Regions from separate parts of the Pseudarthrobacter sp. NKDBFgelt genome, predicted to be linked through region 2. Evidence: riboswitches for the same ligand, from Rfam matches in the RefSeq annotation. Region 2 holds a riboswitch; each other region holds the start of a gene.
What was found. Region 2 has a riboswitch for thiamine pyrophosphate ahead of ACKAE7_RS03185 (ECF transporter S component). Riboswitches for the same ligand answer to the same signal wherever they lie in the genome.
Positions count from the first base shown of each region.

Region 1: linked by a shared signal. The riboswitch ahead of thiC (phosphomethylpyrimidine synthase ThiC) and the one ahead of ACKAE7_RS03185 (ECF transporter S component) in region 2 are both predicted to bind thiamine pyrophosphate.
Region 3: linked by a shared signal. The riboswitch ahead of ACKAE7_RS19595 (FAD-dependent oxidoreductase) and the one ahead of ACKAE7_RS03185 (ECF transporter S component) in region 2 are both predicted to bind thiamine pyrophosphate.

Region 1 covers NZ_JBJURL010000044.1:15,608-25,285, forward strand. The annotation lists gene trmD (tRNA (guanosine(37)-N1)-methyltransferase TrmD) at 1-625, opposite strand, end outside; gene rimM (ribosome maturation factor RimM) at 626-1,174, opposite strand; gene ACKAE7_RS12915 (RNA-binding protein) at 1,282-1,524, opposite strand; gene rpsP (30S ribosomal protein S16) at 1,526-1,948, opposite strand; gene ACKAE7_RS12925 (hypothetical protein) at 2,163-2,603, opposite strand; gene ACKAE7_RS12930 (VOC family protein) at 2,839-3,714, opposite strand; gene ACKAE7_RS12935 (amidohydrolase family protein) at 3,815-4,897, opposite strand; TPP riboswitch at 4,977-5,084, shown strand; gene thiC (phosphomethylpyrimidine synthase ThiC) at 5,079-6,902, shown strand; gene ACKAE7_RS12945 (alpha/beta fold hydrolase) at 6,979-7,710, opposite strand; gene ffh (signal recognition particle protein) at 7,818-9,401, opposite strand; gene ACKAE7_RS12955 (glucose-6-phosphate dehydrogenase) at 9,519-9,678, shown strand, end outside.
Region 2 covers NZ_JBJURL010000007.1:25,525-35,202, forward strand. The annotation lists gene ACKAE7_RS03155 (glutamate--cysteine ligase) at 1-970, opposite strand, end outside; gene ACKAE7_RS03160 (UDP-N-acetylglucosamine 1-carboxyvinyltransferase) at 1,038-2,561, opposite strand; gene ACKAE7_RS03165 (hypothetical protein) at 2,741-3,148, shown strand; gene ACKAE7_RS03170 (hypothetical protein) at 3,242-3,634, shown strand; gene ACKAE7_RS03175 (energy-coupling factor transporter transmembrane component T family protein) at 3,648-4,448, opposite strand; gene ACKAE7_RS03180 (ABC transporter ATP-binding protein) at 4,445-6,001, opposite strand; gene ACKAE7_RS03185 (ECF transporter S component) at 6,001-6,624, opposite strand; TPP riboswitch at 6,689-6,828, opposite strand; gene ACKAE7_RS03190 (heme-degrading domain-containing protein) at 6,902-7,444, shown strand; gene ACKAE7_RS03195 (hypothetical protein) at 7,467-7,616, shown strand; gene ACKAE7_RS03200 (DUF4383 domain-containing protein) at 7,715-8,230, shown strand; gene ACKAE7_RS03205 (iron-containing redox enzyme family protein) at 8,302-9,357, shown strand; gene ACKAE7_RS03210 (CDGSH iron-sulfur domain-containing protein) at 9,368-9,661, shown strand.
Region 3 covers NZ_JBJURL010000113.1:366-9,295, forward strand. The annotation lists partial or broken gene ACKAE7_RS19580 (DEAD/DEAH box helicase) at 1-1,100, opposite strand, end outside; gene ACKAE7_RS19585 (RNB domain-containing ribonuclease) at 1,404-2,909, opposite strand; gene thiE (thiamine phosphate synthase) at 2,986-3,735, opposite strand; TPP riboswitch at 3,763-3,880, shown strand; gene ACKAE7_RS19595 (FAD-dependent oxidoreductase) at 3,876-5,231, shown strand; gene thiS (sulfur carrier protein ThiS) at 5,228-5,464, shown strand; gene ACKAE7_RS19605 (thiazole synthase) at 5,470-6,282, shown strand; gene ACKAE7_RS19610 (4a-hydroxytetrahydrobiopterin dehydratase) at 6,326-6,664, shown strand; gene ACKAE7_RS19615 (hypothetical protein) at 6,824-7,126, opposite strand; gene ACKAE7_RS19620 (DUF3107 domain-containing protein) at 7,164-7,388, opposite strand; gene ACKAE7_RS19625 (TetR/AcrR family transcriptional regulator) at 7,437-8,102, opposite strand; gene moeB (molybdopterin-synthase adenylyltransferase MoeB) at 8,186-8,930, shown strand, end outside.

The DNA of each region.
Region 1 (9,678 bases), on a different contig from region 2:
TGCCGTGGTTCCCGCTCAGCAGCACGGCAGGCACTTCCCGCTCGCGCCACACAGAGGGTTTGGTGTAGACGGGGTACTCCAGGAGCCCGTCGGAATGGGATTCCTCCACCAGGGACTCGGGGTTGCCCACCACGCCCGGCAGCAGGCGTCCAATGGCTTCCACCATGGCCAGCACCGCAACCTCGCCGCCATTGAGGACGTAGTCCCCCAGGCTGACGGGGCGGACGTCAAAATGCTCCCGGGACCATTCGATGACGCGCTCGTCGATGCCCTCGTAGCGTCCGCAGGCGAACGCAAGGTGCTCCTGCTCGGCCAGTTCGTACGCCAGCGCCTGGGTGAACCTCTCCCCCGCCGGCGACGGCACGATCAGGACCGGCCTGCCCGATCCCTCCGGGCGGTCGGCAGCGATGGGCTCCAGGGCCTGCGCCCACGGTTCGGGCTTCATCACCATGCCGGCGCCCCCGCCGTAGGGCGTGTCGTCGACGGTGCGGTGCCTGTCCGTGGTGAAGGCGCGGAGGTCGTGGACGCGGAGGTCCAGGATGCCGTCCTGGCGGGCTTTTCCGATCAGGGACAGTTCCAGGGGTGCCAGGTATTCGGGAAAAATGCTGACGACGTCGATCCGCATCTAGGCTTTCTCCTCCGGCTCCGAAGCGGCTGCCTGCTCCTCCGCATTCAGCTCGAAGAGGCCGTCCGGCGGCGTGAGGAGGATGAACCCCCCGTCAACATTGACCTCGGGCACGATCTGCTCCACGAAGGGAACCAGGATTTCCTTGCCCTCCGGCGTGGTGACCATCAGGAGGTCCTGGACAGGCATGGTGTTCAGTGCGGTAACCTTGCCGACCACTCGGGGACCGATCCTGGCCTCCAGGCCGACGAGTTCGTGCTCGTACCAGCCTTCGTCGTCGTCTTCGTCCAACTCCTCGGTTTCAATGAAAAGCTTGGCGCCCCGGAGGGTTTCCGCCTCGTTGCGGGTCCGAATTTCGTCGAAGCCCAGTAGCAGGATGTCCTTGTTCCAGCGGGCGCTGTTTACGGTGAGCGGGCCCGCTGACGCCGGCTCAACCACGAATTCGGTGCCCGGCACGAACCTGTCTCCAGGGGCGTCGGTCAGGACCTGGACCGTCACTTCGCCGCGGATACCGTGCGGTTTGCCGATTCGTGCCACCTGAAGCTGCATGTGTTCCTCTGTGTTGGATGTGGTTTTCGGTGCTCTGGTGAAAGCACTCCGGCCCCTCCACCGCATGGGTGGAGGGGCCGGAGCTAAAACTGAATAGTGCCGAGCGCTCAGCGGCGGCGGTCGGTGTCGACAACGTCGACCCGCACCGGTTCGCCACCGGCCAGAGCTGCCACCACGGTGCGCAGTGCACGCGCCGTGCGGCCCTGGCGGCCGATCACCCGTCCGAGGTCGTCCTGGTGAACGCGCACTTCGAGGGTGTCCCCGCGGCGGTTGTTCTTGGAGCTGACCTTGACGTCATCCGGGGAATCAACGATTCCGCGGACCAGGTGTTCCAGCGCTTCTGCCAGCAATCTACTCAGCCTCGGTGGTCTCTGCTTCGGCCTCGGCAGGAGCTTCGGCTGCATCAGACTTGGATGCCTTCTTGGTGATGGCTTCCGGGATGATCACGGAACCCTTTTCCGGGGCAACGAAGGCTTCCTTCTGGGTCTTGGTCTTCAGGGTGCCTTCCTGGCCCGGCAGGCCCTTGAACTTCTGCCAGTCACCGGTGATCTTGAGGATCGCGGCAACCTGCTCAGACGGCTGGGCGCCGACGGACAGCCAGTACTGGGCACGCTCGGAGTTGACCTCGATGTATGAGGGCTCTTCGGTGGGGTGGTACTTGCCGATCTCTTCGATGGCGCGGCCGTCACGCTTGGTGCGTGAGTCCGCGACGACGATGCGGTAGTACGGTGCGCGCATCTTGCCAAAGCGCTTAAGGCGAATCTTTACGGCCACTGTTGTGGTCACTCCTGTTTCAGAAAGGGGGTGAACCCGGCGTTCTGCACCCGTGGGGCGGGCCGTACTTGCGGGTTCGAAGGACAGGATCCAGACGCGGAGAGAGGGGCCACGCAGATCGAGTACCTGTCTATTGTGCCAGATCAGCGCCAGGATTTCGACTTGGCGCGGCGTGACACGGGCGACGCCGGCCGGAGGTTCCGGCCGGATCAGCTCAGGCGGACCAGACGTACAGGCCGGTACGCTCCGAGTCGTCGATTCCGCTGGCGAGTTCGGCGAGCCGCTGCACGTAAGTCCGCGCCTCTGCAGCGCCAAACGGCATGTCATCCTGCGCGGCCCACTGTTCGGCGACCTCTTCGAGGATGTCGCCTTCCCCTTCGGTTTCATAGGACAGCAGGTCGGCCAGGGCGCGCACCATGGCCGGGGGCACGGCCAGGAGCGAATCGCTGCCCACATCCACCATGGTCAGTTCGTAATCGGCTCCTCCGGCGTGCACGGCGGCACCGGCCAGGTCGCCCAGCTGCTCCACTTCGAAATCGCTGATGTCCGGGATCCGGACCGCGTCACCTGCGGGCGCGCTGCCGCCGCCGTCAAGGACGCCAGCACGCTTCAGTGCTGCGTCGTGGGTGGCAACAAAGATCTCGGTGAAGCCCATGGGGATTGCCCTCATTCCGTTGGCGGTGGTGCGGCCGCCGGGAGGCTGCTCCTGCCCGGCCGTTCGGATTCAGCCTAGTTCGAATTCAGCCCAGTTCGAATTCAGCCCGGACCGCATTCAGCCCCATTCGGATCCAGCACGGTCCGGAGTCATGCCCGGCAGAGCTGCGGCCGGAATTTCCCGGCAGCTCCAGGCCGCCGGAACAGGGCGCGTGCAGCGCCGGCATACCCGGTGGTCAGCGCACAGCCACCCGGATGCGGTTGCGCCACGGATCCTCGAACCGGAGTTCGGCTCCGGTGTGGTGGGCGGCAACACCGGCGACCTTGAGGCGGTCGGCGAGGGAGCCGACGTCGTCCCCGGACGGCACCTCGATGAGGACCTCGCCCAGGCCGAGGGTGTCCTTGCGCGGTCCCGCCCCGCGGCTGTTCCAGACGTTCATGGCCATGTGGTGGTGGTAGCGGCCGGCGGAAACAAACAGGGCTTGTCCGTGCCAGCCGGCGGTCTTCTCGAAGCCGAGGGTCCCCACGTAGAAGTCGCGGGCTGTCTGGACGTCGCCCACCTGGAGGTGCACGTGGCCGACGCCCGCCACGGACCCGAGCTGGCGCTCCAGGGAATCTTCCGTCAGGTGCTGCTCGAGGTACCGCTGCGGCGGGAGTGCCAGGCTGTCCATCACCACGTCAGTGCCGTTCCAGGACCAGTTGCTGCGCGGCCGGTCCCAATAGAGTTCGATGCCATTGCCCTCGGGGTCATTGAAGTAGAAGGCTTCACTGACAAGGTGGTCGGCGCTGCCGGTGAACGAGCGCGGTTCGAACCGGGCGGCGGTGGCGATGGTGGCGGCCAGGTCTGCCTGGTTCTCAAACAGCAGCGCGGTGTGGAACAGGCCGGCCTCTCCCCTGCCCGGCAGGTTCAGCCCGGGTGCGGGCGCCAGGTGCACAAGCGGCTTCTGCAGACGGCCGAGGTAGATTCCGCCGTCCTGCTCGGCAATGACCTCCAGGCCGAGGGCGCGCTGGTAGTAGTCGGTCATCACCTTCATGTTGCCTACCTTGAGCATCACGGTGCCCATGGCGAGGTCGGCAGGCAGAAGATCCTGGCTTGCGGCTTGTGCAGACATTGATAACTCCCGGTGCTGTGGGCCTTCCGGTTGGCAGCCCTTACACACTTAAAATTACTTGAAGCTTCAATTTATTCCAAGTCCCGGGCCGGATATCTTTTCAGCGGATGACCCGACCGCCCAGGACAACGTGCGCCAGGCCATGAACCGCTTCCGGTACCTTCCGCGGGTCCTCCCGGCACACGACAACGTCTGCCCGCGCCCCTTCTTCCAGGCCGTCCGCGCCCAGCCACTCCCGCGCACTCCAACACGCGGCGTCCAGGGCAGACGCCATGGGCAGTCCGGCAGCATGAAGGGCCAGGATCTCGTCGGCGATCCTGCCGTGCCTGATCACGCTGCCGGCGTCGGTCCCGGCGTAGATCCGCACGCCTGCCTCGAACGCCTCAAGCACCCGTTCCTCCCGCCGTCCCCACAGTGAGCGCATGTGGGCCGCATACCGTGGGAACTTGGGCGCCGCCTGGGCAGCAATGTCCGGAAACGTGGCGATGTTGATCAGGGTGGGCACAATGGGCACCTTCTGCTCCACGAACCGGGGCAGGTGCCGCGGCAGGAGGCCGGTGGCGTGCTCGACGCAGTCGATGCCGGCGTCCAGCACGTCGTCGAGCGTCTCTTCCGCGAAGCAGTGGGCGGTGACGCGCGCGCCTTCGTCATGGGCGGCCTGGACGGCATCGCGGACGACGGCGGCAGGGAACGACGGCGCGAGGTCGCCGGCGTCGCGGTCAATCCAGTCCCCCACGAGCTTGACCCATCCGTCGCCTTCCCTGGCCTGTTTACGGACAGCTTCCACCAGGCCCTCCGGTTCAACTTCCTCGGCGAACCCCCGCAGGTACCGGCGCGTGCGCGCAACGCGGCGTCCGGCGCGGATCAGCACCGGGACGTCTCTTCTGTCCTGCAGCCACCGCGTATCCGCCGGGGAACCTGCGTCGCGGACCAGCGTGGTGCCTGCGTCCAGGTCGGTCCGTGCCTGCTCTTCGGCGGTCGGAGCATCCACCGCCCCTCCCACGCCGAGCCCGATGTGGCAGTGGGCATCCACGAAGCCCGGCAGCACCCATCCCGCCAGGCTCCGGTCAGGGGCCTTTGCCGGCCGGCGAAACGTCAGGCGCCCGTCAACAGACCACAGTCCGCGCTGTTCACTCCCGGGTCCGGTCAGGACCTTCCCCGTGAACTCGATAATTTCTGCCATGAATCTGCCTCTTTCCCGCCCGGTCAGGCTAGCACCGGCAATGTGACAAACCCCGAAAGAAAGGCTGTGGTAGCTTTCATCTTGACCACACGGGTGCCCCTGCAGGGGCTGAGATCGGGCTGACGCAGCCTGCGACCGTCGAACCTGTCCGGGTAATGCCGGCGAAGGAAGTGAGTATTCCTTGAATACACCAAATCAGCAGCTGAACCCTGCCCGCAACAACCCGGGTGCCGCCACTGGCGTGAACCCGCCCCCGGTAACGCAATCCCTGAAATCCCATTCCCTGACCTACCTCGAGGACGCCGGGACCGGTATCCGTGTTCCCGTGACGGAAATCGCGTTGGAGCCGTCGCCCAACGGCGTGCCGAACCAGCCGTTCCGGACTTACCGGACGGCCGGCCCGGGGAGCGACCCCGTGCAGGGCCTTCCTCCTTTCCGCAAGGAATGGATCGAGGCGCGGGCAGACACGGAAGCGTACAGCGGCAGGGAGAGGAACCTGCTCGACGACGGACGCTCGGCCGTGCGCCGCGGCGCCGCCAGTGCGGAGTGGAAGGGAGCGCCTCCCGTGCCCCGCCGCGCCGTCGAGGGACGGACCGTGACCCAGATGCACTACGCACGGCAGGGCCTCATTACCCCGGAAATGCGCTTCGTGGCGCTGCGGGAGAACTGCGATGTTGAACTGGTACGGAGCGAACTCGCCGCAGGACGGGCCATCATTCCCAACAACATCAACCACCCCGAATCCGAGCCGATGATCATCGGCAAGGCCTTCCTGGTGAAGATCAACGCCAACATCGGCAACTCGGCAGTGACCAGTTCAATCGCCGAAGAAGTGGACAAGCTGCAGTGGGCAACCCGGTGGGGCGCCGACACCGTCATGGATCTTTCCACCGGCGACGACATCCACACCACCCGGGAGTGGATCATCCGCAATTCGCCTGTCCCGATCGGCACCGTCCCCATCTACCAGGCCCTGGAGAAGGTCAACGGCGAAGCCAACGCCCTGACCTGGGAGATCTTCCGTGACACCGTCATCGAACAGTGCGAGCAGGGGGTGGACTACATGACCATCCACGCCGGCGTGCTGCTTCGCTACGTTCCCCTGACCGCCAACCGCGTCACGGGCATCGTGTCCCGGGGCGGGTCCATCATGGCCGGGTGGTGCCTGGCGCACCACCGGGAGAACTTCCTCTACACGCACTTCGATGAGCTCTGCAAAATTTTCGCCCGGTACGACGTCGCGTTTTCCCTGGGTGACGGCCTGCGGCCGGGGGCGACGGCGGATGCCAACGATGCCGCGCAGTTTGCCGAACTGGACACGCTCGCCGAGCTCACGCAGCGTGCCTGGGAGCACGACGTCCAGGTGATGGTGGAGGGTCCTGGACACGTTCCGTTCCACCTGGTCAGGGAGAACGTGGAACGGCAGCAGGAGCTGTGCAAGGGCGCGCCGTTCTACACGCTGGGCCCGCTGGTGACCGACGTGGCCCCGGGCTACGACCACATCACCTCCGCCATTGGAGCCACGGAAATTGCCCGCTATGGCACGGCAATGCTGTGCTACGTCACGCCCAAGGAACACCTGGGGCTGCCCAACAAGGACGACGTCAAGACAGGGGTGATCACGTACAAGATCGCTGCGCACGCGGCAGACCTTGCCAAAGGCCACCCGGGCGCCCACGAACGTGATGACGCACTGTCCAAGGCACGCTTCGAGTTCCGGTGGCGTGACCAGTTTGCGTTGTCGCTGGACCCGGAGACGGCCGAGGCCTTCCACGACGAGACCCTCCCGGCCGAACCGGCGAAGACCGCGCATTTCTGCTCCATGTGCGGGCCCAAGTTCTGCTCCATGAGGATCAGCCAGGACATCCGGGACGAATTCGGATCCGCGGAGGCACAGGCAGCCCTTGCCGAAGCGGCAGCCGGCATGCGGGGCAAGAGCGAGGAATTCCTGGCCGCCGGCGGGAAAGTTTATTTGCCGGAGCTGAGCGTTCCGCCGGGCCGGTAGGAGCCTGCAGGTTCCGTCCGGCTGGTCATTGGGGGCCGGCCGGACGGGCTCCTGTGGAGGGCAGGTTCAGGCGGGATCAGGAGGCGCGCGCCTGCACGCGGCTTGAGTCGCTGATGAACGAACGGATGATGCGGTCCCCTTCCGGGGAGTCGTGGGGCCGGTGGCCGCCGGCGGCCGTGCGGTGAAGCGCCCCGGTCTCACGGAGGTAGCCGGCGATCTCCTCGTAGAGCGGCTCCCAGCCGCCGGTCAGGACGAGCGTCGGCACGCCGGGAACGATATGCAGCGGGGCTTCCCAGGACGGCGCCTGCAGCCGCAGCCGCCTGGCAGAACGCTTCTCCTCGGCAGTCACCGGCTGCTGCAGGTCGGTGGCATAGACCCTGCGGACGAACTCCCGCTGGAAATCCTCGTCACTGAGTTGATGCCGGACGTTGAACAGGGGCTGCATCAGCCCGATGTGCGCCGCCGTGGCCGGCAGTTCAGCGGTCAGGGACAGGCAGGCCGGCTCCACCAGGGTCAGCGAGTAGACAAGGTCCGGACGTTCGACGGCGGCCATCATCGCTGCAATGGCGCCCTGCGCATGGGCCACGACGTGCCCGCCGGCGATGCCCCTGCCGTCGTCCCCAAGGGAGTCCAACAGAATGCGTGTGTCCTCCTCGAATGAGGACTCGATGGGTTCGGCAACGGGATCGAAGCCGTGCCGGCGCAGGAACAGGGCATCGTAGGACAGGGCCACACCGTGCTGGCGGGGCCAGGCCGCGGCACCGAAGCTGCCCGCGCCGTGCACGAACACTACCCTCTGCTTGAACATGACCCAACCCTATTCCACGGCCCCGGTATCCCAACCAAGTAGCGCCAAGTGTCGTTATGAACGGTCAAAACGACACCTGGCGCTACCTAGCTGGGAGAGGGGGATGGCTACTTGCCGAGGAACTTGTCGAAGCCCTTGGGCAGGTTCAGCTGGGAGGGATCGAAGTCGCCCGTTTGCTGGCCAAAAGCTGCGCCGGTGGGCAGCGCCTTGGCGGCGTTCGCCCTGCGGGCCTCGGCGTCCTTGCGCTCCTGCGCGGCTTTTGCCGGGTTTCCGGACTTGGCCTTCTTCTTGGGCGCGCTCTTGGCGTTCTTCCGGGCACCGCCGCCGGCACCCGGCAGGCCTGGCATCCCGGGCATGCCCGGCATCCCGCCCTGGGCCATCTTCTTCATCATCTTCTGGGCCTGCGCGAAGCGCTCCAGCAAGCCGTTGACCTCGGAAACGTGGACGCCGGAACCGCGGGCGATGCGGGCACGGCGGGAGCCGTTGATGATCTTGGGAGCCACGCGCTCGTGCGGGGTCATGGACCTGACGATGGCCTCCACGCGGTCGATCTCGCGCTCGTCGAACTGCTCCAGCTGCTGGCGGATGTTCTGGGCACCCGGCATCATCATGAGCATCTTCTTCATGGAGCCCATGTTGCGGATCTGCTGCATCTGGGCCAGGAAGTCGTCAAGGGTGAAGTCCTCCTGGTCGGCGAACTTCTTCGCCATCCGGGCGGCTTCGTCCTTGTCCCAGGACTTCTCGGCCTGCTCGATCAGGGTCAGGACGTCACCCATGTCCAGGATGCGCGAGGCCATCCGGTCCGGGTGGAAAAGCTCAAAGTCGTCCAGGCCCTCGCCGGTGGACGCAAACATCACCGGCTTGCCCGTGACGGACGCGACGGAAAGGGCGGCACCGCCGCGGGCGTCGCCGTCGAGCTTGGACAGCACGATGCCGGTGAAATTGACGCCTTCGTCGAAAGCGAGCGCCGTGTTCACGGCGTCCTGGCCGATCATCGAGTCGATGACAAACAGGACCTCGTTGGGCACGATGGCGCGGCGGATCTGCCGCGCCTGCTCCATCATGTCGGCGTCGACGCCCAGCCGGCCAGCGGTGTCTACGATGACGACGTCGTGGAGTTTCTGGCGTGCTTCCTCCACACCGGCGCGGGCAACCTCAACCGGGTCCCCGGCAGGGTGTTCGAGCTCGGTGTAGGTGGCACCGGGGTGCGGTGCGAAGACCGGCACCTTGGCGCGCTGGCCCACGATCTGCAGCTGCGTCACGGCGTTGGGGCGCTGGAGGTCACAGGCTACGAGCATCGGGCTGTGGCCCTGTGCCTTCAGCCACTTGGACAGCTTGCCGGCGAGGGTGGTCTTGCCGGCACCCTGGAGGCCGGCCAGCATGATGACGGTGGGGCCGCTCTTGGCCAGGCGGATCCGGCGGGTTTCACCGCCGAGGATCTCCACCAGTTCCTCGTTGACGATCTTGACGATCTGCTGGCTCGGGTTCAGAGCCCCGGAAACCTCGGCGCCCAGGGCGCGTTCCCGTACCCGGCCGGTGAACTCACGGACAACTGGAACGGCAACATCGGCGTCCAAAAGGGCGCGGCGTATCTCGCGGACTGTGGCATCGACGTCGGCTTCGGTAAGCCTGCCTTTACCGCGCAGGTTCTTGAAGGTTGCTGTCAACCGGTCAGAGAGTGAATTGAACACGCGACGTGCACTTCTTTCAGTGGATGATCAGGGCAGTGGATGATCAAAGGCTGTTGATGATCGGGACTCGACTATCTAGGGTACCAAGCCGGGCCCGCAAGGTGGCATGCTGGCCAAATGACGAGCCAACCAACTGTTAAGACCCTGCTCATCCTCGGCGCCTCGGGGGACCTGACGGGCAGGCTGCTCCTGCCGGGACTGGCGCGCCTGGTGGCCAGGGGACGCGCCGCGGGCCTCCGGCTGGTGGGTGCCGGATCCGATCCCTGGACCCCCGAAC
Region 2 (9,678 bases):
CCAGCGAACGCACCACATCCGTGGCCCGGGCCGGCCGGAAGGTACCGAAATCCAACAGTTCCCCGCTAAGCCCGCTGCTGCTCGCCTGCCATGCAGCCATGCGCAACAGCACAGTGGGCACTGGCGCGGGGTCCACCCCGTCCCGCCACTCCCGGCTGGCCGACTCCACCAGTGCACGCACCAGGAGTGCGATGAGCGCGGCATCCTCGGCACGGAGGCAGACATCGGCCACTCTCACTTCCACGGTGGGGTGGTTCCGCGAAAGCCTGGCGTCGAAGTAGAGCATCCCCTCGTCCAGCATCACCCCGCTGTCCAGCAGCCGCGTGACCACCCGCCGGTACGCGGGGTAGGTTCCGTAGATCCCCGCGGGTCCTGAGGTGGGCCAGCGGTTCCAGGCCTGGGTCCGGTAGCTCTCAAAGCCAGTCGGCACACCGTTCCAGAACGGGGAGTTCGCGCTCAACGCGGTCAGCACGGCAAGTTTGTCCCGGATCCGGTCCAGGACCGCCACGCCTTCTTCCGGCGATTCAATATAGGTATGCACATGGAAGCCACACGTGAGCTGCTCCTGCGCCGTGAGGCCGAAGCGCTCCAGCATCCGGGCATACCGGGGGTCCGGTGTCGTATGGCTGGTGGAGGCCAAGGGCGAGGTGGCAAGCGCCGCCACCCGGGCACCGTTCTTTTGGGCAGCCCGGTCAGCAAGCGTCCGGCCGGCACGGATCTGGTCCAGCAGGACACCATACTCCAGGCAGGGCCGCGTCTGGGTCTCGATCTGCTCAAGCTTAAGCTCGGCACTCAAGCCCATCTCGTCGTCGTCGTAAACGGTCTTGTCTTCGGTTTCCAGCGCGCGGGCATCGGGAGCATCGTCGGCGGCCATCCTGTGCCCGGACAACAGGGCATCGGCCAGTGCAAGCGGCTCCCCTGTTTTCGGGTCAACAATCAGGAGCTCTTCCTCGACGCCGAATGTACGCATACTGTCATTCTGCGGCAGGCAGGAAGATTTTGGGGTGACCCCGCCTTTCATGACGAACCGTGAAAGGTCAGTCCTGGAAGTACTCCACCTTCGCGCCGATGGCGTTCAGCCGCTCCGCCAGGTCCTCGTAGCCGCGCTCAATGACGTAGATGTTCCGCAGCTCTGATACTCCCCGCGCGGCAAGCATCGCCAGCAGCAGGCAGGCTGCCGGGCGAAGTGCAGGCGGGCAGCCCACCTCGGCCGCACGCCATTTTGTGGGTCCGTTGACATAGATCCGGTGCGGATCCAGCAGCTGCACCTGGGCGCCCAGCCGGTTGAGTTCCGTAAGGTAGATCGCCCGGTTTTCGTAGACCCAGTCGTGGATCATGGTCTGTCCCTGGGCATTCGCGGCAATGACGGCGAAGAAGGGCAGGTTGTCTATGTTGAGCCCGGGGAACGGCATGGGATGGATCTTGTCCTCCGGAGCGTGCAGCTCCGAAGGCTTGGTGGTGACGTCCACCAGGCGCGTCCGGCCGTTCCGGGCCATGTACTCCCCGGAGATCTCCAGCTGCTGGCCCATCTGGCCCAGCGTTGCCAGCTCAATTTCCATGAACTCGATGGGCACGCGCCGGATGGTCACCTCGGAGTTGGTGACAATGCCCGCGGTGATCAGGCTCATCGCCTCGATGGGGTCCTCCGACGGGAAGTACTCGATGTCGGCGTCGATGGACAGGCGCCCCGTGATCTTCAGGGTGGTGGTGCCTACGCCCTCGATCTCCACGCCCAGCATCTGCAGGTAGAAGCAAAGATCCTGCACCATGTAGTTGGGGCTGGCGTTCCGGATCACGGTTGTGCCCTCGCGGTGGGCGGCTGCCATGATGGCGTTCTCGGTGACAGTATCGCCCCGTTCGGTGAGGACGAACGAGCGGTCCCGGGTGTCCGCGGGCGGGGCCTGGACGCTGTAGAAACCTGCGGTGGCCTCCACCGAGAGTCCGAACTGGCGGAGTGCCTGCATATGCGGTTCAACCGTACGGGTCCCGAGGTCGCAGCCGCCGGCATAGGGGAGCCGGTATTTTGCCGATTCGTCCAGCAGGGGTCCCAGAAGCATGATGACGCTCCGCGTGCGGCGTGCGGCGTCAACGTCCATGGCGTCCAGGTCCAGCACAGCCGGACGCCGAAGCTGCAGGTCGGTGTCGTTAAGCCAGGTGCACTCCACGCCGATGCTGGTCAGGACCTCAACAATCCGGTTTACCTCTTCGATGCGCGCCAGGCGGCGAAGGATAGTAGTCCCCCGGTTGATCAGGCTGGCACAGAGCAGTGCCACTCCGGCGTTCTTGCTGCTGTTGACGTCCACAGAACCTGAAAGGGTATGTCCGCCCTCAACCCGCAGGTGCGTCATCTGCGGCTTGCCCACGTTCACGATGCTCCTGCCAAAGATCGCTTCAAGGCGCTGGATCATTCTGAGGCTCAGGTTTTGCTTGCCCTGCTCCATCCGGGCAACGGCGCTTTGGCTCGTACCCAGCTCGGACGCCAGCTGGCCCTGGGTCCAGCCCTTCTCACTGCGGGCGTCCCTCAACATGGCGGCAACGTGTTCGGCGGTTTCCTGCGTCATAGTCAAGTTTATATCACAGATGAGCTATTGGGCGGGACATGGACTCCCCATTGGGCCGTCATAACGATTCGTTACCCGTCCCATGCGATATAACCGGGGAATCGAGGCACCTTGACCTCTCCGTGCCAACGGCGGGACACTGGATGGGGACCTCTTCGTCCAGCGGCAACGGAGGCAGCATGCGCCGCACACCAGCCAGCAAGGCGCCGCCAAGCACCACCAAGCGGGGCAGGGCGCCGTCACACCGGGTACTGCACGCCGGAAACCCACGGGCCGTGCCGGCAATGTTTGGCCTGCTTCTTGCCGCGCTGCTCCTGGTCACCGGCGCCCCCGCCTACGCCGTTCCCTCACCCGGGGAGGGGCAGCAGTCATTTCTGGGTAACGACATCTCGTGGCCGCAGTGCAACGGAGATTTTCCCTCGGAACAGGCGTTTGCCATTGTGGGCGTCAACAATGGCCTGGCCAACACCACGAACCCCTGCCTGTCCGAGCAGCTCAGGTGGGCCGAAGATTCCGCCGGCCACCCCGGCCAGCCCACAGTCTCCCTGTACGTCAACACCGCCAATCCCGGCGCCGCCGGCTCCTGATGGCCGGAAAACGACGAGTACCCGCCCGGCAAGGATGTCCACAACCCTTACGGCCCCTGCAAGGCCGGGGACTACGGCAAGGCCTGCGCCTATATGTACGGCTTCGCCAAGGCCTACGACGACGCGTACTTCCGCGGGATCAGCAACCCGTCCTCATATTTCTGGTGGCTGGACGTTGAAACGGAGAACAGCTGGTCCCGCACCGACAAGGATGCCAACCGGACCGTCCTCGAAGGCATGACTGACTTCTTCCACAGCATCGGAGCCGAGGTGGGGATCTACTCGACCGGCCAGCAGTGGGACCGGATTGTCGGAACAGTCAGCAGCTCGAGCAACCTCTATTCGCTTGCCAGCTGGCTGGCCGGGTCCCTCAACGCCTCCGGCGCGGCGAGCGCCTGCTCCAGCGAGCCGCTGACCGGCGGCGGCAGGGTGGTGCTGGCCCAGTTCGTGTCCAGGGGTTTCGACTACAACTATGCCTGCCCCTAGGCCGGCCCAGGTATCAGCTTCCCAGCCACACCATGTTCCATGTCCCAAGGGACACTGCTGCAACCACCGCTGTTCCCGCCATCACTACGCCCCCGGCAAGCACCCAGGCATCCAGCGCGCTGAAGGTGGATTCGCGCGCCCACGTCCGGAGTCCGCCGCCGAAACCACGCGCCTCCATGGTCACTGCCAGCCGTGACGCCCGGCGGATTGCCTGCACCAGGAGCCCGAAGCTCTGCCCCAGCGTCGCCTTCAACCGCTGAACGGCACTGCCGCGCGAACCCACGCCCCGGGCCCGGCGCGCCATGCCGATGGTCTGCCACTCTTCCGCCATCAGGCCCACCAGCCTCATGGCGGCAAGGGTCCCCAGCACAAAGCGGTGCGGCAGGCGGGCCTTCTGCGCCAGGGCATCGGCCAGGTCCGTGGGGTCGGTGCAGCTCATCAGCAGCACCGCCGGAAGGGCGATGGCCAGCCCGCGCAGCATGAAGCCGATCCCCAGTTCCAGCGAGCCTTCGCTCATGGTCCAGATGCCGACGTCGATCAGCGTCCTTCCGCTGTCCGGAGCCAGGATTGAGGTACTCCAGCCCCCCACCGCCGCCGCGAGGATCAGCGGCCAGCCGCGCTGCCACAGCAGCGTCAGCGTCAGGCCTGCGAGCGGGAACAGCAGGAATTCGAAGGCCAGCGCCACTGACGCGGAAACCCAGTCGATCGAAAGCGCCAGCACTGCCGTGATGAGGAAGACGGCGGCGAACTTGCTCAGGGGATTGGCGCGGGTCAGCAGGGCCTGGTTGCCCCGCAGGTTCAGTTCCTGCCTCATGGCGCCACCGGTTCGGCGGCAGCCATCCGCAGCTCGGTTCCACCCAGCGCGGCGGTGAACTCGGCGTCGTGCGTCACGGACACCAAGGCGGTGCCGCCATCCAGGAGCTCGGACAGGAACGAGGCCAGCTCCGCCCAGGTGTTGGCGTCCTGGCCGAACGTCGGCTCGTCCAGCACGAGCACGCGGGGATGTGCCGCCAGGACCGTGGCCACGGAGAGGCGCCGCTTCTCGCCGCCGGACAGCGTATAGGGGTTCGCGTCCACGAGGTGGGTCAGCCGCAACCGCTCCAGCAGCTCGTCCACGCGCTCCTCACCGTGCCCCAGGTGCCGCGGACCGAACAGGAGTTCGTCCAGCACCTTCCCGGTGACGAACTGGTGCTCAGGCTCCTGGAACACGGTGCCGATCCGCTCGATGAGCTGCTCGGCTTTCCACTTATAAGGGTCTATCCCGGCGCCGCGGCTGAGGTCCAGGGTGGCCGACACCTTTCCAGCCACCGGCTCCAGGAGTCCCGCGAGGGTCAGCGCAAACGTTGACTTGCCCGCCCCGTTGGGGCCCGTGATGGCCAGCGCCTGCCCTGCCCGGACCTGCGCGGAAATATCGTGTTGGACGGGCACCGTGGGGACCTTCCGAAAGCCGCTGCGGCGCGGACGTTCCCGGGAAACCGCAAGGTGTTCGGCCGCCAGCAGGAGATCGCCGGAGCCTGCAGCCGGGTTGCCCGACCTTGCACGTGTCTCAGGAACATACCCGGGCACCCACACACCGGCCGCCGCCAGCATGGTCCGCGCGTCCGCGAGCACCTGGTCCGGAGGACCGTCAAGCAGCACGGCATCATCGGTGGCGCTGCCCGGCTGCAGCACCACGATCCGGTCCACCAGGTCCTTCCACACGGACACCCGGTGCTCCACCACAACCAGCGTGGCACCGGTTTTGTCCAGGCAGCGGCCCACGGCGTCGCGGACTTCCAGCACACCGGCAGGGTCCAGGTTCGCCGTGGGCTCGTCGAGCAGGATCAGGCCGGGCCGCATGGCGAGGATTCCTGCCAGCGCCAGGCGCTGTTTTTGCCCGCCGGACAGGGCCGACGTCGGGTGGTCCAGCGGCAGGTGGGAAAGTCCGACGTCGTCCAGCGCCTCGTGCACGCGGGCCCAGATGGCGTCGCGGGGCACGGCGAGGTTCTCGGCGCCGAAGGCGACGTCGTCGCCGACGCGGGAGAGGACCACCTGCGTCTCCGGGTCCTGCTGCATCAGCCCGGCCCGGCCGCGCTGCTCACGGGGCACGGCGCCGTCAACCAGCAGCGAGCCCGTCTCGTCGGACTCGCTGGCGTCGCCGCCGTCGTCGTCTATGTCCCCCAGTACCCCGGCCAGGGCATGCAGGAGCGTGGACTTGCCGGCGCCGGAGGGCCCCAGGAGGAGGACCCGCTCCCCCGGGCGGATCTCCAGGTCGAGGCCACGGACGGCCGGCTTGGCGCGCCCCGCATGCCTCCAGCCCCAGCCACTGGCTGTGACGGAGGCCGGACGCACCGCCACGGATTCCTCGTGCCGCGAAGGGGCGCCCATCAGGAGAAGACGGGCTCCGTTGCCGCCTTGCGTGATGCAAAGGAGCTCAGGACCCCGGTCCTGGCCAGGCCGCGGGTGGCAATCCAGGACAGTGCCCCGGCGATGATGGCGCCGGAGATGGCGGTGAAGATGATGTAGGCCAGCTTGTCGCCGGCGGCGTAGGCGATGTTCCAGCCCCACGGCGCGAAGGAGTCGTTCAGGCCGCAGAAAAGGCCGGCGGCGGCGCCGGCAAGCAGTGCCACGGGCAGGTTGAACTTCCGGTACACGAAGATGGCGAAGATGATCTCGGCACCCAGGCCCTGGACGAATCCGGAGAACAGTACGGACGCCCCATACTGGGAGCCCATAAACAGTTCACCCGTGGCGGCCACCGTCTCGCAGAAGAGCGCGGCGCCTGGCTTGCGGATGATGAGCATGCCCAGGACGGCCGGGATCATCCAGCCGCCGGCGATCAGGCCGGTCAGGGGCGGGTAGACGGCGTTCATGGGTCCGGAGACTGCGGCGGCCCCCTGGGACCAGGCCCAGAAAATGACGCCGCCGGCGACGGCGATGAGGGCCGCCACCACGATGTCCACGACGCGCCAGGACTTGCCGGCGGGCTTCTTGACTGCTGTTGTAGCCATGTGGTCCTCCTGAGGAACAGGAGGGGAAAGTGGACGCGGCTACCGGCACTGCTGCCGCTGCGCGCACTTCGAGAACTCGACTCCCTTGCGCCGGTACTAACCGGATCAGGTTCGAGGGTCTGCGGCTGTCCGCACTCTCAGCGCCCACCTGCGGTCCCTGGCATGGCCAGTGATGCCGACGGCGGCGCTCCCCTGTCGTTGAATGATTCTGTTTGGTGAAATATCCGCCCTGTTGGGCGTGGTCCAGTTTACCGCAGGGAGGGGTAGATTGTGGGCCATGACTGCGAATCCACCAGATGTGACCGGGTATGATCCGGATTCCCGCGATGCCCAGCCGGCGGGATCCCTGGAGGCCTTGATCGCGCGGATTGAGGCGGAGGTCCGGGAACTCCAATTTCCCGGTTTCTCCCTGGACGACTCCCTGAACCTGGGGCTGCTCCTGGTGGAGCTGGGCAAGGAGCGCGGGCTTCCCATCGCCATCGACATCACCAAGGGCGAGCAGGTCCTCTTCCACGTTGCCTTGCCGGGGGCAACACCGGACAACGGGCACTGGATCCGGGCCAAGAAGCGGACCGCCGCCCGTTACGAGGTTCCTTCCCTGCTGGTGGGGCTGCGCGCCCGGCTCAGCGGCGGACGTATTGAAGACAATGCCTGGTTCGACCAGGCGCTCTACGCCGCGCACGGCGGTTCCTTCCCCGTGTACGTCACCGGGGTGGGCGCCGTAGCAACCGTCACCGTGTCCGGATTGCCGCAGGTGCAGGACCATGACCTGGTGGTCGAGGCTCTCCGCGATATCCTCCGGCCGGCCGGCGCGGAGTGACGCCCTGAAAGCCTGGGACGAGATGATTTTCATCGGCCCGGACCACCCCTACTATTCCCTGCTGGCGGAACTGGTGTCCGCCGTCGGGAAGTCCTGGCAGCAACGCTACGACCACGGCCGCCGCGGAAGTCCGGACACAAACCCCTACTCGTGGGCCGGCCCGGAAGGCTAGTGACCGGCGCTCAACGCCGGCAGAATACAAAGCCTGCTTAGCAATTATTTAGTAATCATGCTTACTATGTTGTCTCCAGGGTTTGAGGAGTACAGCACATGGCAGCCAGCATCCGCCGGGCAGGCGCCCGAACAGGCCTGCAGAAGGCGGCGCTCGCAACGGGCGCCGTGTTCTGCCTGGCCGGCATCCTGGGATTCATTCCCGGCATCACCTCACACTCTGACGCGCTCCACCTGGCCGGGCACGCCTCAGGAGCGCTGCTGCTCGGGATCTTCCAGGTGTCCGTCCTCCACAACTCCGTGCACCTGCTCTTTGGACTTGCCGGCGTCCTGATGTCTCGCTCGCACCCGCAGGCACGGAACTTCCTCATCTACGGCGGTGTCATCTACCTGGTCCTCTGGCTGTACGGCCTCCTGGTCGGAGACACCACCCCGGCGAACTTCCTCCCCGCAAACGATGCCGACAACTGGCTCCACCTGGTCCTTGGCCTGGCCATGATTGCCCTGGCCATCATGCTCGCCCGTGGACCAGCCCCGGCCGCTGCCGGAGACGGCTCCGGCGCCGTCACCTCCAGCACCGCCACGTCTTCAGCGCCCGGCACCCGCGGCCGTTGACCACCATCTTCCGGCCGGGCCCCCAGCGCAGGGGGCACGGACCCGGCACACGCCAGACCTGAAGGAGCACCATGAAAATCCCAGCAGCACGGGGTCCCGTCAGCACCGCCTTATTCAACGCCCTCAAGGAACTGCCGGGCATGGACGGGGCCGCCCATGAGGCCCTGCACCGGACGGTGGCCGGCCATCTTCCCGAGACCCTGGACATCATTGGCGACGACGACCTCCAGCTGACGCTCTTCTGCCTCTACGAGCTCCACTACTCGGGCCTTGAGGGCGTGCGTGACGAGTGGGAGTGGGCCCCGGAACTGATCCGGGTGCGCCAGCTGCTGGAAAAACCGTTCGAAGCCGCGCTCCGGGAGGCTGCCGCGGCCGCCGCCGGTGACCTGGACCTTCCCGCCGGACCCGGTGTCACCAGCGACGCAGTGGCAGACATCCTGTTCGGCCTGGCTGCACGCGACACCGGCCCCAGCCTCTCCCGGTATGTGGCCCGGAAGGCCAGCCTGGGCCAGCTCAAGGAATTCCTGATCCACAAGTCCATCTACCAGCTGAAGGAAGCCGACCCGCACACCTTCGCCATCCCGCGGCTCTCCGGCAGGCCGAAAGCGGCACTGGTGGAAATCCAGGCGGACGAGTACGGCGGCGGACGGCCCGAGCGGATGCACAGCGCCCTTTTTGCCCGCACCATGCGGGGCCTGGGAATGGAGGACGGGTACGGGGCATACGTGGACGCCGTCCCCGCGGTCTCCCTCGCTGCTGTGAACCTGATGTCCCTGTTCGGCCTGAACCGCCGGCTGCGGGGCGCCATCACGGGGCATCTGGCCATCTATGAGATGACGTCCTCCCAGCCCAACCGCCTGTACGGCAGGGGCTTCCGACGGCATGGATTCGATACGGACGTCACCCACTACTTCGACGAGCATGTGGAGGCCGACGCCGTCCACGAGCAGATTGCCGGCCGGGACCTTGCGGGCGGGCTGGTTGAGGCCGAACCCCACCTGCTGGCGGACGTCCTGTTCGGAGCCACCGCGGTCATGGCCGTGGACGGCAGGCTGTCCGCGCACATCATGCAGTCCTGGGAAAATGGCGGGACCTCGCTGAGGCAGGCCTTGCCTGCTGCGGCCTGAGCACCAGGGCATGAACTCTACTGACGGGCTCCACGCAGGCATCAACAACGACTTCCACCAAATTTCCCAGCGATCCGCAGGAGCAGAGATGAACCAGGAACCCACCGAGAGCTCCATTGTGGTTTGCCCCGACGGGCCCCTTATTGTGCGCGGCGACTTTGAGCTCGTCACGCCGTCCGGCGAACCGGTTCCCCGTGACCGCAAAACCGTGGCGCTGTGCCGGTGCGGCGCCTCAGCCATCAAGCCCTATTGCGACGGCACCCACAAGATGATCAAGTTCCGCACCGAACCCCCGTCAGACTGAACAAGCGACGCGGCACG
Region 3 (8,930 bases), on a different contig from region 2:
TCCACGCACTGGTAGTTGATGACGTGGGTGACGTCGTCCACGTCGATGCCGCGGGCGGCGACGTCGGTTGCCACCAGGACATCCACCTTGTTGTTGCGGAAGGCCCGGAGCGCCTGCTCGCGTGCTCCCTGCCCGAGGTCGCCGTGGATCGCGGCGGCTGCAAAACCGCGGTCCACCAGTTCCTCCGCGACCTTGGCCGCGGTGCGCTTGGTCTTGGTGAAGATAATGGTCCGGCCGCGGCCCTTGGCCTGGAGGATGCGGGCCACCACCTCGATCTTGTCCATGCTGTGCGCACGGTAGATCAGCTGGCGGATATCCCGCTTGGTGAGGCCTTCGTCATCCGGATCAGCAGCACGGATGTGGGTGGGCTGGGTCATGTAGCGGCGGGCCATGGCAATGACGGGGCCCGGCATGGTGGCGGAGAACAGCAGGGTCTGGCGGACCGCCGGCGTGGCTGCGATCAGGGTTTCGACGTCGGGCAGGAAGCCGAGGTCAAGCATTTCGTCAGCCTCGTCCAGGATGACGACCTTGACGTTTTTCAGGCTCAGGTGCTTCTGCTTGTAGAGGTCGATGAGGCGCCCGGGGGTTCCCACCACAACCTCCACGCCATTCTTCAGGGCTTCCACCTGGGGCTCGTAGGCCCGGCCGCCGTAGATGGTGGCGATGCGTGCGTTCCTCTTGCGGGAGGCCGTCTGCAGGTCGTTGGCCACCTGCACCGCCAGTTCACGGGTGGGGACGATGACCAGGGCCTGCGGCGCGCCGGGAACAGCGAGCTTTTCGTAGCCGGCGTCGTCCCGGCCCACCACCCGCTGCAGGGCGGGAATGCCGAAGCCCAGGGTCTTGCCGGTGCCGGTCTTCGCCTGGCCGATGATGTCGTGGCCGGAGAGGGCCACCGGCAGGGTCATGGCCTGGATGGGGAAGGGATGGGTGATTCCGGCGTCCGCCAGGGATTCCACGATGTCGGCGCGGACGTTGAAGTCCGCGAAGGACTTCTCCTCAATCTCATGCGGCTTCTCGTCGGAGATGATGGTCTCTTCCGGCTCGATCGTTTCGGTGCCGGAGTCGTCCGTCAGAAGCTGGTGGGTATGCAATTCACTCACGTGGAGTTTCCTTATTCATTTGGGCATTGGCGCTGCCTGCTCAACGGGCCGGCCCAAGGCCGTTCCGGAGCACGCTCAGGCGCGCAAGCAATTCCAGTGGAAGCCGATCGCGGGCTATCTAAAATGCTGGCACTGGTGACCAGCGGGTGTATCTCAAGATCGCGTAGGGGCGGGCTTGTTGGTTTCAAATCAAGGAAATCAACGACCGGGCATCCATTTCTACCTCTTCAGTCTAGCCGCACGGAAACGGAAACCCGGCTTTGGCCCGGTGTGCCTGCCAACCCGCAGGAGAAACCGCCCCTCTCAGGACAGGGAGGGGACCAGCTCGAAATGCACTTCCCGGGTGGCAATGTCAGAGGACACGAGGCGCACCCGGACCTTGGTTCCGGCCACCAGTTCGCCGGCACAACGGGCCGTGACGGCAGGCTCTGCAATCTGGATGATGCCGGAGCCGCCGTTGCCGTTGCCGTTGCGGCCGTTGCCGTTCTTTCCGTTGCCGCCGTTCCCGTTTTCCTTCTGGGGCTTGGACCCGGAGATCACGATCGCGTCGAACTCCTGTCCGATGTGGTTCACCAGGAGCGCAGCCTCCACTGTGTCCAGGGCCAAGCGTTCCATCCGGGACGCCAACTGGTCCGAGCCGGCCATGATCTCGGGAAGCGACGGCAGCGCCTCACGGACCCAGCCGGGCACCTCGCCGCCGTTGCACAGGGCCTCGCAGGTCACCAGGACAAAGCGGTCCACCAGGCGGCGCAGCGGTGCGGTGGTGTGGGCGTAGGCGGCCCCGATGGCGGACTGCACAGCGTCCTCAGGGACCGTGCCGTCGAACGCCGTATACGCCGCACCCCGGAAGAGCATTCCCGCCGAATGCATAATGGCCAGCTGGCGGGGATCGGTGGGGTCCAGGCTGCGGAGGTATTCGCCGTAGCTGACCTCACCGTCCCAGGGCTTCCCAAGTGCCTCCGTCTGGAGCCGGAAATGGTGCAGGGAACGCTCGTCCGGTGAGGGCATGGTGCGGAGGATGCCCACTTTGCCGGCCAGCATGAGCTGCGCCGCCGCCATTCCCGTCATGAGCGAGATCTGGGCGTTCCAGTCCTCCACGGGAAGCTGCGGGGCCGCGGCAATCCGGTAGCCGCCGTCGGGAAGCTGGACAATTTCCTGGTCCGGCATGTTCAGGCTGGCACCCTCCCTGGCACGCTCCAGCTCCACGCGCTTGAGCCCCACCTCTTTGAGGAGGACCAGGACGTCTGAAGGGCTGCCGCCGTCCAGTTCCGCCTGGGCGCCCTTGTAGCTGAGCTTGGCGCGGCTGCGCATCCGGGCCCGCCTGACCGTCACGGTTGTGACCTCGGCGCGGGCATCAAGGCGGAAGTCCCACACAAACGCGGAACAGTCCTGCCCCGGCAGGAGGCTTCCGGCGCCCTCGCTGATGACCTCCGGGTGCAGCGGAATGCGGCCGTCCGGGGTGTAGAAGGTCTGGCCGCGGCGCCGCGTCTCGGCATCCAGCGGACCGCCGGGAGCCACGAATGAGGGCACGTCGGCAATGGCGTAGAGCACGCGGTAGCTGCTGCCGTCCCGTTCAATGTGGAGCGCCTGGTCAAGGTCCGTGGACGACGCCGGATCGATGGTGATGAAGTCGATGCCCGTCAGGTCATGGGACGGCAGCCGCAGTGCCGACACCGCGGCCTCGGCGTCCTCCACTGCATCTTCCGGGTAGTCGCCCGGCAGCTCAAGCTCCGTCCGCAGGGCGCTGAGGGCAGCCTCGAGGGCGTTGGTGTGCTCGTGGACACTGGGGGCCAGCCGATGATGTGACACGAAAATCAGCGTAGCCCGAATTCCGCGAATAGTGCAGGGAACCGCCCGCGGGATGCGCCGCAGATCCGGCGCCGCGTTACGGGCGGGCGGCGTCCAGCGCGTCGAGCAGCGATGCGGCTGCGGCTGCCGGGTCATCGGCTTCCGTAATGGCCCGGACCACCACGATCCTGCTGGCCCCGGCTTCCACCACCTGTTTCACGTTGCCGTGGTCAATCCCGCCGATCGCGAACCAGGGCACGCCGCCGTCGGACTGTCCCTGCCCCTGCGCCGCTGCTGCCGCGGCCGCATACTTCACCAGGTCCAGCCCGACGGCGGCGCGGCCGGGCTTGGTGGGTGTTGCCCACAGCGGCCCCACGCAGAAGTAGTCGAGCGCCGCCGGGCCGGCGGCCGCGGCCAGGGCGGCATCCACCTGTTCAGGGCTGTGGCTGGACAGGCCGATGGCGGCGTTCCCGTTCAGCAGCGTCCGGGCTGCCTCAAGGGGAAGGTCTTTCTGCCCGATGTGGAACACCGGCGCTCCGGACAGCACGGCAATGTCGGCGCGGTCGTTTACTGCCCACAGCCTGCCGTGGCGGACCGCCGCCTCCTTCAGGATGGCCAGAAGTTCCAGCTCCTCGGCTGCCTCTATGGACTTGTCCCGGAGCTGGATGATGTCCACGCCGCCCGCGAACGCGGCATCCACGAACTGCTCGAAGTCGCCCCTGCTGCGGCGCGCGTCCGTGCAGAGGTACAGGCGCGCATCGTGCAGCCCGGCACTCCCTTCCGCGTTGATAAAGGCGTCGGTACCGGACGGACGGGAAGCGGCGGCAGGGGGGTGGGACACATTCATGGGAGCCAGCCTAATTCCTTTACACTGGGCTCGTACTGCGGGAGCCGCGGCAGCTGTCACAAAGCGCCGGGCTGAGAGGGCGTCAGAGCCGACCGCTTGACCTGATCCGGTTAATACCGGCGTAGGGAAGGAGACAATCGATGCCTGATGTGCATGGCGTAACCGGCACCCCTTCTTTCGGCTCAACAATCAGAGCCGATGTGGCGGTGATCGGCGGAGGAGCCATAGGCCACGGCATCGCCTGGGAAGCGAGGCGTTCGGGCCGTTCAGTGGTGGTGATCGACGATGCCCCCGGCTCCGGAGCCAGCCGGGCGGCCGCAGGGATGCTTGCGCCGGTGAACGAACTGCATTACCAGGAGGAGGACCTCCTGGAACTCATGCTCGAAGCCTCCGTCCGCTGGCCCGGTTTCGCTGCTGACCTCGCTGCGGCCGCGGGCTCGGATCCCGGATATCTTACGACGCCGACCCTCGCCGTGGGTGCCGACGCCGCGGACCGGCAGTCGCTGCTGGACCTGCGTGCCGTCCAGCTGGCCAACGGGCTCACGGTTGAACCGCTCACCATCCGCGAGGCCCGCCGCCGGGAGCCGCTGTTAAGCCCGGGCATCGCCTGTGCGCTTGATACGCCGGCGGACCACCAAGTGGACCCCCGGCTGCTGGTGGCCTGCCTCCGCCGGGCCCTCGCCGGGGATGCCGGCGTGGCCGGAAGCGGCGTAGCCGGCGCCGCCGACGGATTCGCCGTGCCGGACAAGGCATCAGGCCTGCTCTGGCGGGACGATGCCGTAGCCGGAGTAGCCCTGGAAGGCGGAGGGACCGTACTGGCCGGGGAGACCGTGGTGGCCAACGGACTGCACGCCCCGGAACTCACCGGACTGCCGGTGGACCTTCACCTGCCGCTGCGGCCGGTCCATGGGGACATCCTGCGGCTCGCGGTACCGGTGCATCTCAGGCCCCTGGTGACCTCGACAGTCCGCGGTCTGGTGCGCGGGGTCCCCGTATATATCGTTCCGAGGCAGGACGGAACCGTGGTGATCGGGGCAACCCAGCGTGAGGACGCACTGGGCAGGGGCGCCGTCTCCAGCGCCGGTGCGGTGTCGGCAGGGGGCGTGTACCAGCTTCTCCGCGATGCCCAGGTGCTGGTGCCCGCCGTCGCTGAGCTTGAGCTGCTCGAGTGCACGGCCCGCGCCCGGCCCGGTACACCGGACAACGCCCCGCTGCTCGGAAGGGTGCCGCTACCAGAAGAACCCGCGGGCAGGCAGCCCGCCCCCGGAAGGCCCGGCGCTCAAGGGTCCCGCCACGTACGGGGGCTCATCATTGCCACCGGATTCTTCCGCCACGGCATCCTGCTCACCCCGGCTGCGGCCGCAATCTGCCGCGAACTCATGGACGGCATCGAGGACCCCCGCTGGGCCCCGTTCAACCCCGGCCGGTTTTCCGCTGCTCCCTCCCACCTGGTTGAAGCGGCTGCAACCCCACCCAACACCCAGGAGACAGCATGAACATCACCCTGAACGGAACCGGCCGCAGCGTGGCCGACGACGCTTCCATCACCGCGCTCGTCAGCGAGGTCACGGGCCGTCCACTGGCCGCGGACGGCCGGGCCACGGACGGGCGGAAGCTGGGCGTGGCCGTAGCCCGCAACGCCCAGGTGGTGCCCCGCAGTCTGTGGTCCGCCACGGCGCTCGCCGAAGGCGACGACGTCGAACTTGTCACGGCAGTACAGGGAGGCTGACCACCATGACCGGAACCACCATCACCAACAGCCAGCTGTCCGGCGTTCAGGACCCCCTGGTGATCGACGGCGTCCCACTGGCATCCCGGCTCATCATGGGCACCGGCGGCGCGCCCAGCCTGGACGGCCTGGGCGCCGCGCTCCTGGCGTCCGGGACTTCACTGACCACCGTGGCCATGCGCCGCTATTCGCCAAACGAGGCGGGCTCGCTCTTCCAGCTGCTGGTGGATCACGGCATCCGGGTCCTGCCCAACACCGCAGGGTGTTTTACGGCGCGGGATGCGGTCCTCACGGCTGAACTGTCCCGGGAAGCCCTGGAAACCGACTGGGTGAAGCTTGAGGTCATCGCGGATGAACACACCCTCCTGCCGGACGCCGTTGAGCTTGTGGACGCCACGGAGCAGCTGGTCAACAGGGGATTCAAGGTTTTCGCGTACACCAATGACGATCCCGTCCTGGCCCTGCGGCTCGAAAACCTCGGAGCTACCGCTGTGATGCCGCTCGGCTCGCCCATCGGGACGGGCCTGGGCATCCTCAATCCGCACAACATCGAGCTCATCGTGTCCCGGGCCTCGGTACCGGTGGTGCTGGACGCGGGCATCGGCACGGCCTCCGACGCCGCCCTCGCCATGGAACTGGGCTGCGACGCCGTGCTCCTGGCCACGGCGGTGACCCGGGCGCAGAACCCCGCCCTGATGGGGGAGGCCTTCAAGCACGCCGTCATCGCCGGTAGGCTGGCGAAAGCGGCTGGTCGCATACCCCGCCGTGAACACGCGCTGGCGTCGTCGGCAATGGAAGGCCGGGCCGAGTTCCTGTAGGGCCCGCCGTCTGCCGGGTGGCGCCCTGATGCAAGGAGCAGCAGTGGCCGGCAAAGATGCACTTCCCCCGGAACGGATCGACGAAGCCCTGGCTGAACTGCCTGACTGGCGGGCCGGCAACGGCGGGCTGGTCACCGTCTTCAAGATGCCGACGGCGGCTGCCGCACTTGAGCTGATTGCCGCCGTCGGACGCCTGGCCGAGGAACAGAACCACCACCCGGACCTTGACTGGCGTTACAACCGCGTCTTTATCCGCTACACGTCCCACGACGCCGGGGGACAGGTGACCGGCCGGGACCTCGCGGCAGCCGCAGGAGCAAGTGAAGCAGCGGCAGCTGCGGGCGCCAAGGCAGAGCCGGCGAAGTATGTGCAGGGGCAATAGCTGCCGGCACAGCGTTAGTTGCCCCCAGCAGAACAGGCGGGTCGCTGAGCGCCCGCGCCACCAGCCCCTGTGTTCCTAACGGGCAGTGGCCGCCACCCATAGGGGTGGCGGCCACTGCCGGCTGGCTTGGAGTGCGCTGCACGAGGTGCTCGGCAGGCCTCAGGCCCGAAGGATTGCAGTCAGCCGTTGGGTATCCTGACGCGCACGTGAACGGCCGAGGTAGATGGCGGCCGTCGTTGCGGACGCGGCTCCGAGCACGATCGGCAGGACCCAGGGAATCCAGGTGCGTCCCGGCAGGTATCCGAATCCGGCGGCCATCAGGATGATCCATGCCAGGGCTGCCACGGCCACGGAAACCCCGGCAGGCACGCCGGCCCCGTACTTGGCATGCCGCTTGTCGTTTGCCCAGACAATAAAGCCTGCTGCGGCGGCGGCCAGTACAACAATGGTCAGCGAAAGCATGGTCCTCCTTGGGCTACGGGTGGTTCGTCGGCAGGCCCTAGAACTGGCCGAAACCTACGCGCCGTGCCTCTTCGGCTCCGATCTCCACGTAGCCCAGGGCGTTTCCGGGAACAATGATCAGGCGTCCCTTGTCATCCTTCAGGCGGAGTTCGCTGCCCTTGGTGATGGCATCCTCAACAATCTTGGCTACCGAATCCGCATCCTCGTTTGATTCCAGGACAATTTCGCGGCCGATATTCTGAACGCCGATTTTAATTTCCACAGGGGCCTCCCAGCCATTCACGTTCGTTGGTTATGTCTTATTTGTAGTCTAGGACTCTTTGGGGAAGCGAGAGATTCCGCGCCAAGCTAAACGGTAGATGAGGTCGCTGGCTACATCGAGGTCCAGGTTGCCGTCCGTTTCAAGCCAGTAGCGGGCACTGACCTGCGCCATTCCGGCGAGCCCCCGGCCCAGGAGCTGCGCCTCGAGATGGGGGAGCTTGGTGTCCTCGGCGATGACGCGTGCGATGGCGTCGGCAAACGTCCTGTTGAAGGTTTCCAGGCGTGCGCTGACGTCCGGATCATTGACCAGGTCCGACTCAAACACCAGCCGGTGCGCCTGGTCATCGTTGGCGATGAACTGGAAGTAGGCCCGCATGACGGCCTGCACGCGCTCGTCATTGTCCGTCGTGGAGTTCAGGGCCCCCAGCATGAGGTCCGTCAGGGACGCAAGGTGGCTCTCCAGCAGGGCCAGGTACAGCTCCCGTTTTGAGGGAAAGTGCTGGTAGAGCACCGGCTTGCTGACGTGGGCCGTCTCGGCGATTTCATCCATGGCTGCACCGTGGTAACCGTTGGCCACGAAGACTTCCTGGGCTGCCATGAGGAGCTGGGCGCGCCGCTCGTCCCGGGGAAGCCTGGCTGACCGTTGGCCTGCAGGACGCGAGGGAGCTTGCGGTTCGGCGGCCGGCGGGCGGTTAGCCCGTGCTTCATGGACCACGGTTGTCCTTCTTTCGTTGCAGTTACCTCCACTTTACTGCGGGGTAATATGACCGGGCGGTATCCCGGGGCATACATTGAAGTATGGCTTCGACAATCAGCGCAAATGTTTCACCTGTGTCCCTGGATCCGCTGGTGGAACCGGCAGCCGACCTCACCGCCGCAGAGGTGGAACGCTACTCGAGGCATCTCATCATCCCCGAGATCGGCGCCCTCGGGCAGCGGCGGCTCAAGAATGCAAAGGTGCTGGTGATCGGTGCCGGCGGACTCGGGTCCCCTGCGCTCCTGTACCTTGCCGCCGCCGGCGTAGGCACGCTGGGAATCATCGACGACGACGACGTTGACCTTAGCAACCTGCAGCGCCAGGTCATTCATGGGGTGGCGGACGTTGGCCGCCCCAAGATCGAGTCGGCACGCGATGCCATCGCCGCGTTGAACCCCCTGGTGGACGTCCGGCTGCACAATATCCGCCTTGATGCCACCAACGCACTGGAACTGTTCGCGGGCTACGACCTCATCCTCGACGGCGCTGACAATTTCGCCACCCGCTACCTGGTAAATGACGCAGCGGCCATCCTGGGCAAACCCTACGTCTGGGGCTCCATCTTCCGTTTTGACGGACAGGTCAGCGTGTTCTGGGAAAAGCACGGGCCCACCTACCGGGACCTCTACCCTGAGGCGCCCCCCGCGGGCTCTGTGCCCTCCTGCGGTGAGGGCGGCGTGTTCGGCATGCTGTGCGCGGCCGTGGGGTCGCTGATGGTGACCGAAGCGGTCAAGCTGATTACCGGCGTCGGACGTTCCCTGCTGGGGCGGGTGGCGCTGTTTGATG